2 linked regions of the Spirulina major PCC 6313 genome follow. Each later gene encodes a partner of the first gene's protein in a complex. Links are inferred from orthologs where the notes say so. Each region holds a gene or a part of one and is shown on either strand. Other genes may lie near its edges. The genes, in order: hisF and hisH.

Evidence for each region.
Region 2: the proteins of hisF (region 1) and hisH are in contact, whole or in part, in a crystal structure (PDB 6RU0), measured with the Thermotoga maritima proteins. The link is inferred for Spirulina major PCC 6313 from one-to-one orthologs. Residues at the interface, in WP_004080486.1 of Thermotoga maritima: Met1, Leu2, Ala3, Arg5, Ser40, Glu41, Asp45, Glu46, Ala70, Glu71, Ile73, Asp74, Ile75, Pro76, Phe77, Asp98, Lys99, Ser122, Gln123, Glu161, Thr195, Leu196, Asn247, Arg249, Glu251; in WP_004080484.1 of Thermotoga maritima: Asn15, Arg18, Arg22, Arg117, Leu118, Pro119, His120, Met121, Gly122, Trp123, Asn124, Asn134, Gly135, Tyr136, Tyr138, Val140, Tyr158, Glu180, Lys181, Ser182, Ser183, Lys184, Ile185.

Annotation. Positions count from the first base shown.
Region 1 is NZ_KV878783.1:92,980-96,152, forward strand. The notes cover bases 1-2,852. They hold hisF (imidazole glycerol phosphate synthase subunit HisF), read left to right. Parts: upstream 1-968; coding sequence 969-1,736; downstream 1,737-2,852. Other genes in these bases: thrC (threonine synthase), read left to right, coding at 1-290; SPI6313_RS00660 (MoaD/ThiS family protein), read left to right, coding at 424-699; SPI6313_RS00670 (hypothetical protein), read left to right, coding at 1,823-2,029; SPI6313_RS00680 (FIST signal transduction protein), read right to left, coding at 2,276-2,852. In the rest of the region: more of SPI6313_RS00680, read right to left, coding at 2,853-3,173.
Region 2 is NZ_KV878783.1:4,938,455-4,941,673, forward strand. The notes cover bases 112-3,009. They hold hisH (imidazole glycerol phosphate synthase subunit HisH), read left to right. Parts: upstream 112-1,190; coding sequence 1,191-1,829; downstream 1,830-3,009. Other genes in these bases: ctpB (carboxyl-terminal processing protease CtpB), read right to left, coding at 112-455; SPI6313_RS21830 (NUDIX hydrolase), read right to left, coding at 681-1,112; SPI6313_RS21840 (ABC transporter permease), read left to right, coding at 1,913-2,755; SPI6313_RS21845 (ABC transporter ATP-binding protein), read left to right, coding at 2,756-3,009. Outside these bases: more of ctpB, read right to left, coding at 1-111; more of SPI6313_RS21845, read left to right, coding at 3,010-3,219. UniProt on the Escherichia coli protein: IGPS catalyzes the conversion of PRFAR and glutamine to IGP, AICAR and glutamate. The HisH subunit catalyzes the hydrolysis of glutamine to glutamate and ammonia as part of the synthesis of IGP and AICAR.

The sequences.
Region 1 (3,173 bases):
CTGAAATCATCGACGGGATCAAACTTCTCGCTGAAACCGAAGGCATCTTCACGGAAACCGCAGGCGGCACGACGATCGCAGTCCTCAAAAAACTCGTTGAAGCCGGTAAAATCAGCCCTGACGAAACCACCGTCGTCTACATCACCGGCAACGGCTTGAAAACCCAAGAAGCCGTCCAAGGCTACATTTCCGAACCCCTCACCATCGAAGCCAAACTCGACAGCTTCGAGCGGGCTTGGGAACGTGCCCAAACCCTCGAACGCCTCGACTGGCAACAGGTTTTAGTCTAAGTCCCTTGCCCTCACCCAACCCTCTCCCACAGGGAGAGGGCTTCTGGCTCCCTTTTCCCTAGGGGAGAAGGGTTGGGGATGAGGGCTATTCTAGCCATTCTTTCTAGTTCTATTCTTTTGAGTTCAAGTCACCATGGCGATTAAAGTTTTAGTTCCCACTCCTCTGCAAAAATTCACCAATAATCAAGCGGTGATCGAAACCACGGGCAGCAATATCATCGAATTGATCGACCAACTTGAGGCGGCCTGTCCGGGGATTAAAAACCGGATTTGTGATGAAACCGGGAAGCCCCGCCGCTTTCTGAATCTGTATGTCAACAGTGAAGATATTCGCTTTTTGGACAATGAAACCACGGCCCTCAACGATGGCGACGAAGTGAGCATTGTCCCCGCTGTGGCTGGGGGTTAATCCCGGTTCTACAGGGTTTGTCACGTTTGCGAAACTGCGATCGCAGTTTCGCAGCATTCAACGGTTAATCACAAAGCCCTAGTGCGATCGCATTGGGGCTTTTTCTTGGGAAATGACACGGATAATCCTGGGGAGCGATCGCCCTGTTTGACCCCGACGAAGGGAGCGATCGCCCCGCCCGACGATGACCGATCAGCGATCGCCCTCCTACCATGGTTCAATGGGAAGAAAGCCCCCTCTTTTTGGCCCTCTATTCCCCCCAACGCCTCATGTTAGCGAAGCGAATTTTGCCCTGTTTAGATGTCAAATCTGGCCGTGTGGTCAAAGGTGTTAACTTTGTCAATTTGCAGGATGCGGGTGATCCGGTCGAACTCGCCCAGGTCTATAACGACGCAGGAGCCGATGAACTGGTATTCCTCGACATCACCGCTACCCACGAAGACCGCGACATCATCTTGGATGTGGTCTATCGCACCGCCGAGCAAGTGTTTATTCCCCTCACCGTCGGCGGCGGGATTAATTCCTTAGACAAAATCAAAGAATTATTACGAGCCGGAGCGGACAAAATTAGCATTAATTCCTCAGCGGTGCGTCATCCGGATCTAATTAAGGCAGCGAGCGATCGCTTTGGGAATCAGTGCATTGTGGTGGCGATCGATGCCAAGCGCCGCCCCGATCCGAGTAATCCCGGCTGGGATGTCTACGTGCGCGGCGGCCGCGAAAACACCGGCCTCGATGCCCTCACCTGGGCCAAAACCGTCACCGCCAACGGCGCAGGGGAAATCCTCCTCACCAGCATGGATGCTGACGGCACGCAAGCCGGGTACGACCTCGACCTCACTCGCCAAATTGCCGATGCGGTTGATGTGCCCGTGATTGCCTCCGGTGGCGCGGGGACGACCGAGCATATTTACCAAGCCTTCACCGAAGGACGAGCCGAAGCAGCCCTTCTAGCATCTCTGTTGCATTATGGTCAATTGACCGTAACGGAAATTAAAGATTATCTTCAGCAACATCAAATCCCTGTACGCCTGTAGGACTGCAACCTTTCCCGGCTTAACAACGCTCAACATTCTGTAGATTTATAGATTAGAATAAGGATGGTCGTTACAAAACGTAAGATATGTTGATTCCTATTCTAATTTTTGATGTGGCACTTGTCGCATGGTCACTCCATCTCATGCAAGAGGCTGTTCAAAAACAGGAATTTTCGTTGATGCTGGCCGGAACCTTAGTTTCCCTTTCGGCGGCGGCACTCCTCGTCGTCTATTTTCTGATGAATAACTGTTTGAGTTCCCTCAGTGGGAGTAACTATATCTCCTATTTTTAAGCTCCCCTCTGCCCAGTCCGATTTTTTTCGCGCCAACACTTGACAACGACCAGCTTAATCAGACATAGTAAATAACGCACGATTCGGGGTTATAGCTCAGTTGGTAGAGCACCTGCATGGCATGCAGGGGGTCAGCGGTTCGAATCCGCTTAGCTCCATAAATTAAAACCAAAATAAGCACAGCACCAAACCAAAAAATAGGATGCTCGTAGCTTGTACTGTCAGGGCGCAGCCGTAACCCACCGATTAAGGGGTGGGGCGGATCAGTCCGAAGACGGAGGTGTAGCCATGGAGGAAGGTGGTTTTGCCGACGGGGCCGATTTCGCCGTTGCAGAAAAAGCCACCGATGGGGATCGTGCCGAAATAGCGCTGAAACAGTTGGGAATCAAAATTGGCTTGGCCGTACAGCCCTTCACCGCGACCGAGGCAGGAAAACAGGAGAGCACCAGCGGGGGCGACTTGGGGGGAGCGGGCGAGATGTTCTTGGAGGTGGCCTTCGAGGTCGTCGGCGGAGGTTTTCGCGTCGCGGAGGTGGAATTGGATGCGCTGGCCAATGCGGACGCGATCGCCGATCGCGATCGCTCCCTGTTTCGGATCAACCCCTAACAGATTGCGAATCAGAAAATCCCCCCGCCCCAACTCCCGCTTAAACACATCCCGCACCACGCCGATAAACAGGGAATTTTGGGCCAAGGTGCGATCGCTCTCTTCGAGGCTTTCGATCAAGTCTCGCAGCAAATCCAGCGGGGCGCGAATCGTGGACGCATCTTGGGTGGACAGTTGCAGGAGAATGTTGCGATCGCCCGCTTCAACGCGATACACCTCCCCGATCGGACGGCAGCCCTGGGCCACAATCGTATCGAGGCGGATCTTGCCACTGAGGGCCACCCCCACCGTCCCTTCCCGCAGCAGCCCCAAATCCGGCGCATGGGGCGCATCAAAAAACAACCCATTGGGAACCCCCATCATCCCCGCACTCGCCAACCCCCCCAACTTCACCGCCGCCGGATAGGCAAAATCCAGCCCTTCGAGCACATCGGTAATATTGGCCTGCATTGGGTCCGCCAACAAAATAAAATCCGGTTGGGTCTGGGGGTCAACCCCGACGCATTCAACCCAGGCCTGGGGCGGACTGTCGGGATCG
Region 2 (3,219 bases), 4.8 Mb from region 1 along the record:
GCTGCCGGTGAATCTTCTAGGGGTTGAATCACCTTTAATGAACTGGTCTGTTCATCAACTGTGAGTTGAACCCCAATCCCAGAGAGTTCGCCAGAGGTTTGATTGGTGAGGTCAGAATATTCACTGGGGTCTAGGAAGCGGGTGTAGGGATCATTGAGGAGTTTGAGCGCGTCCCGAATGGCGGTATAGGCATCGTTTTGGGATAAATACTGTCGGCCGAGGAGTTCCTGGCGTGTGGCCTGCCAGGCATTCATGTCGAAGTCTGTGCCCACAAACTCGTCGTTGACGATCTGCCAAACTTCATCAATAACCACTTTGGGGCTATCCTCCAGAGCAGCCTCCACTGCGGGGGTAATGCCAGGGGCCAGCATTGAGGCGGTGGCTAAGGTCGCGATCGCACTGTTGAGGAGGAAAGAAGGCAAAAAGGCGGAGGGTTTAAAGGCAGATCGGTTCATAATCTCGACTTGACGAAGAAGGGGGCGGAATCGAGCAAGAGTAGCCCAATATCACCGCACAGGGGCGGGTACAGGCTAATTCTCAGGATAAATCAAGAGCTTCAGGGCGTAGTGAACGAATCAGCCAGTTTTCTGATTGTCTGAACGTTCGCCCAGTCTATGGCTTAAACAAATGCGGAAAAACTTACTCAGAATTTACCTTGACGAGGGAATATAGACAGTTTCTCAACTTCTTTGACTCTCCATAAAATCTAACAAAATTTGACGGTGAAGCACACTGAGGGGACGAACTTCCTGCGCGACCGGAGAGTATTGCTCCCCTTGTCGAATAGCGGCTGGGCTGACTAGTCCTAAATCCCACCCCTCTTGGAGGACAAGCTGATCGAGGGGAACCGTCAGAGGGCAGACAAAAATATGGCGCTGGACGTGCTGATCGGGATATTCACCAAACTTAACGGGGGGATTGGTGAGGGTATAGCAAATTTCTTCGTAGAGTTCCCGTTTGAGGGCGGTGGCGGGGTCTTCTCCCGGTTCGAGGTGGCCGCCAAAAAAGCCCCACTGTCCGGGGGCAGCAATGCCGGGCACATTGTCCCGCAGTTGCATGAGAAAGTGGTCTTGGGATGGGATGATCGCGATCGCTACTTCCGGTTTTGCCATGACGAGAGGAAAGAGTCCCTTTAAGATGGATGGTTAGGATGCCTAAATCATAGGCAATAGCGTTGAGGAATTTTGAAGATGGCGACGATTGCCGTGATTGACTACGACATGGGGAATTTGCACTCGGCCTGTAAGGGGTTGACGGAAGCCGGGGCGCAAACGGTGGTGACCAGTGCTGCGACAGAAATTCTTGGGGCGGATGCGATCGTCTTGCCGGGGGTGGGGGCGTTTGATCCAGCGGTGCAGCATTTGCGATCGCGTTCCTTGGAGGGGCCGATTCGTGATGCGATCGCCGCCGGCAAGCCCTTTTTAGGCATTTGTCTCGGTCTCCACTTACTTTTTGAAGGGTCAGAGGAAGGCATTGAACCGGGATTAGGGATTATCCCCGGTTATGTCCGCCGTTTTCGCCCCGAACCCGGCTTAACGATTCCCCACATGGGCTGGAATACCCTGAACTTCACCCAGCCCCACCATTGGAGTTGGCAAGGGTTAGATCCATCGCCCTATGTGTATTTTGTCCATTCCTACTATGTTGATCCCGTTGATCCGGCGGTCTGCGCGGCCACGGTGCAACATGGGCAGCAAGTGGTGACGGCAGCGATCGCCACCCAAAACATCACCGCTGTTCAATTCCACCCCGAAAAATCCTCCACCGCCGGATTAAAATTGCTGGCGAACTTCGTGCGTCAGGTTAAAACTGCTGCATTGGTGTCCTGAGCCGTCCCATTCCCTCTGTTGTTGAAACTCGCCAAAGGTTCCACCGTCAAGATACAATACCCTCCTAAGATTTATTGAGGCCTATGGCGATCTCGCTCAAAAAAACCTCACAGTTAACTGAGGTACAGCGGTATTGGGAACTTCTATATGTGTTGGTTCAACGTAACTTAAAAGCACGATATCGGGGGTCGCTCTTGGGGGTCTATTGGTCACTTTTGAATCCTCTGATTATGACCGGCATTTACACCGCGATTTTTGGTGATGTGTTTTCGTCTTATTATGGAGATTCTCTAGTTGACTATATGCTTGCCGCCTTTACGGGGTTGAGCGTAATTCATTTCTTTTCCGGGTCAACCTCCCAAGCCTTGGTTAGCGTGGTGGGAAATGGTGTTTTACTGAATAAGATTAAGCTGCCGGTGAGTGTGTTTCCGGTCGCCATGATTGCCTCGAATGTCTTTCAATTTTCTGTAGGGATGTTTCCGCTGTTAGCGATTGTCACCTTTGTGCGATCGCACAGTATTTTAAACGTTCTAGCCCTCATGCTTCCCTTGGTTTCCCTGGTGTTAGTCTGCACGGGAATTGGCCTCTTTGTGAGTGCCTTGTTTGTCTTTTTTCGAGATCTCCCTTACTTCTACGAACTTGTCACTTTTGTGTTGTGGTTTAGTTCCCCCGTGTTTTATCCCAAAGATATTATCCCTGACGCTATCGAACCCTTTTTGACCTTAAACCCCCTAATTGATATCATCGATAGCATTCGCGATATTGCCTTAGATGGTCGAGTGATCACAATCTGGGGCTATGGTCAAAACCTAGGCGGGCCAAATCTCATTGAGGTATTCCTGAGCTTGATGTATGGCTTGCTCTTTCTGCTGATGGGCTGGCTTTGCTTTCGGTGGTGGCGACCCCGTTTTATGGACTTATTGTAAATGCAGGAAGTGATTCGACTGGATCAAGTCTCCCTTTGGCGACGCACTCAAGAAGAGTTTTCCTATGACTTAAAAAAAACAGTCTTGTCAGTGCTAGAGGGAAAGTTTAATCGTCCAAAACGCAAGCTCGTTTTAGACGGGATTGACTTGGTGATTGAACGGGGAGATAAACTCGGCATTATTGGCCCCAATGGCTCTGGAAAATCCACCTTACTGAAGGTGATCAGCGGCATTTTAGAACCCACCCACGGCACGTTACGGGTGCGGGGTAATATTGCGCCTTTGATTGAGTTGGGGGCGGGGTTTGATGTGGAATTATCGGTGTTCGATAATATCGTGATGTATGGTGTGATGTTGGGATTTTCCCGCCGCGAGATGCAGCAGCGGGCGTTTTCCATCTTAGATTTTGCGGAATTGAATGATTACTATCTCGCGCCGGTGAAGGCGTTGTCGTCGGGGATGAC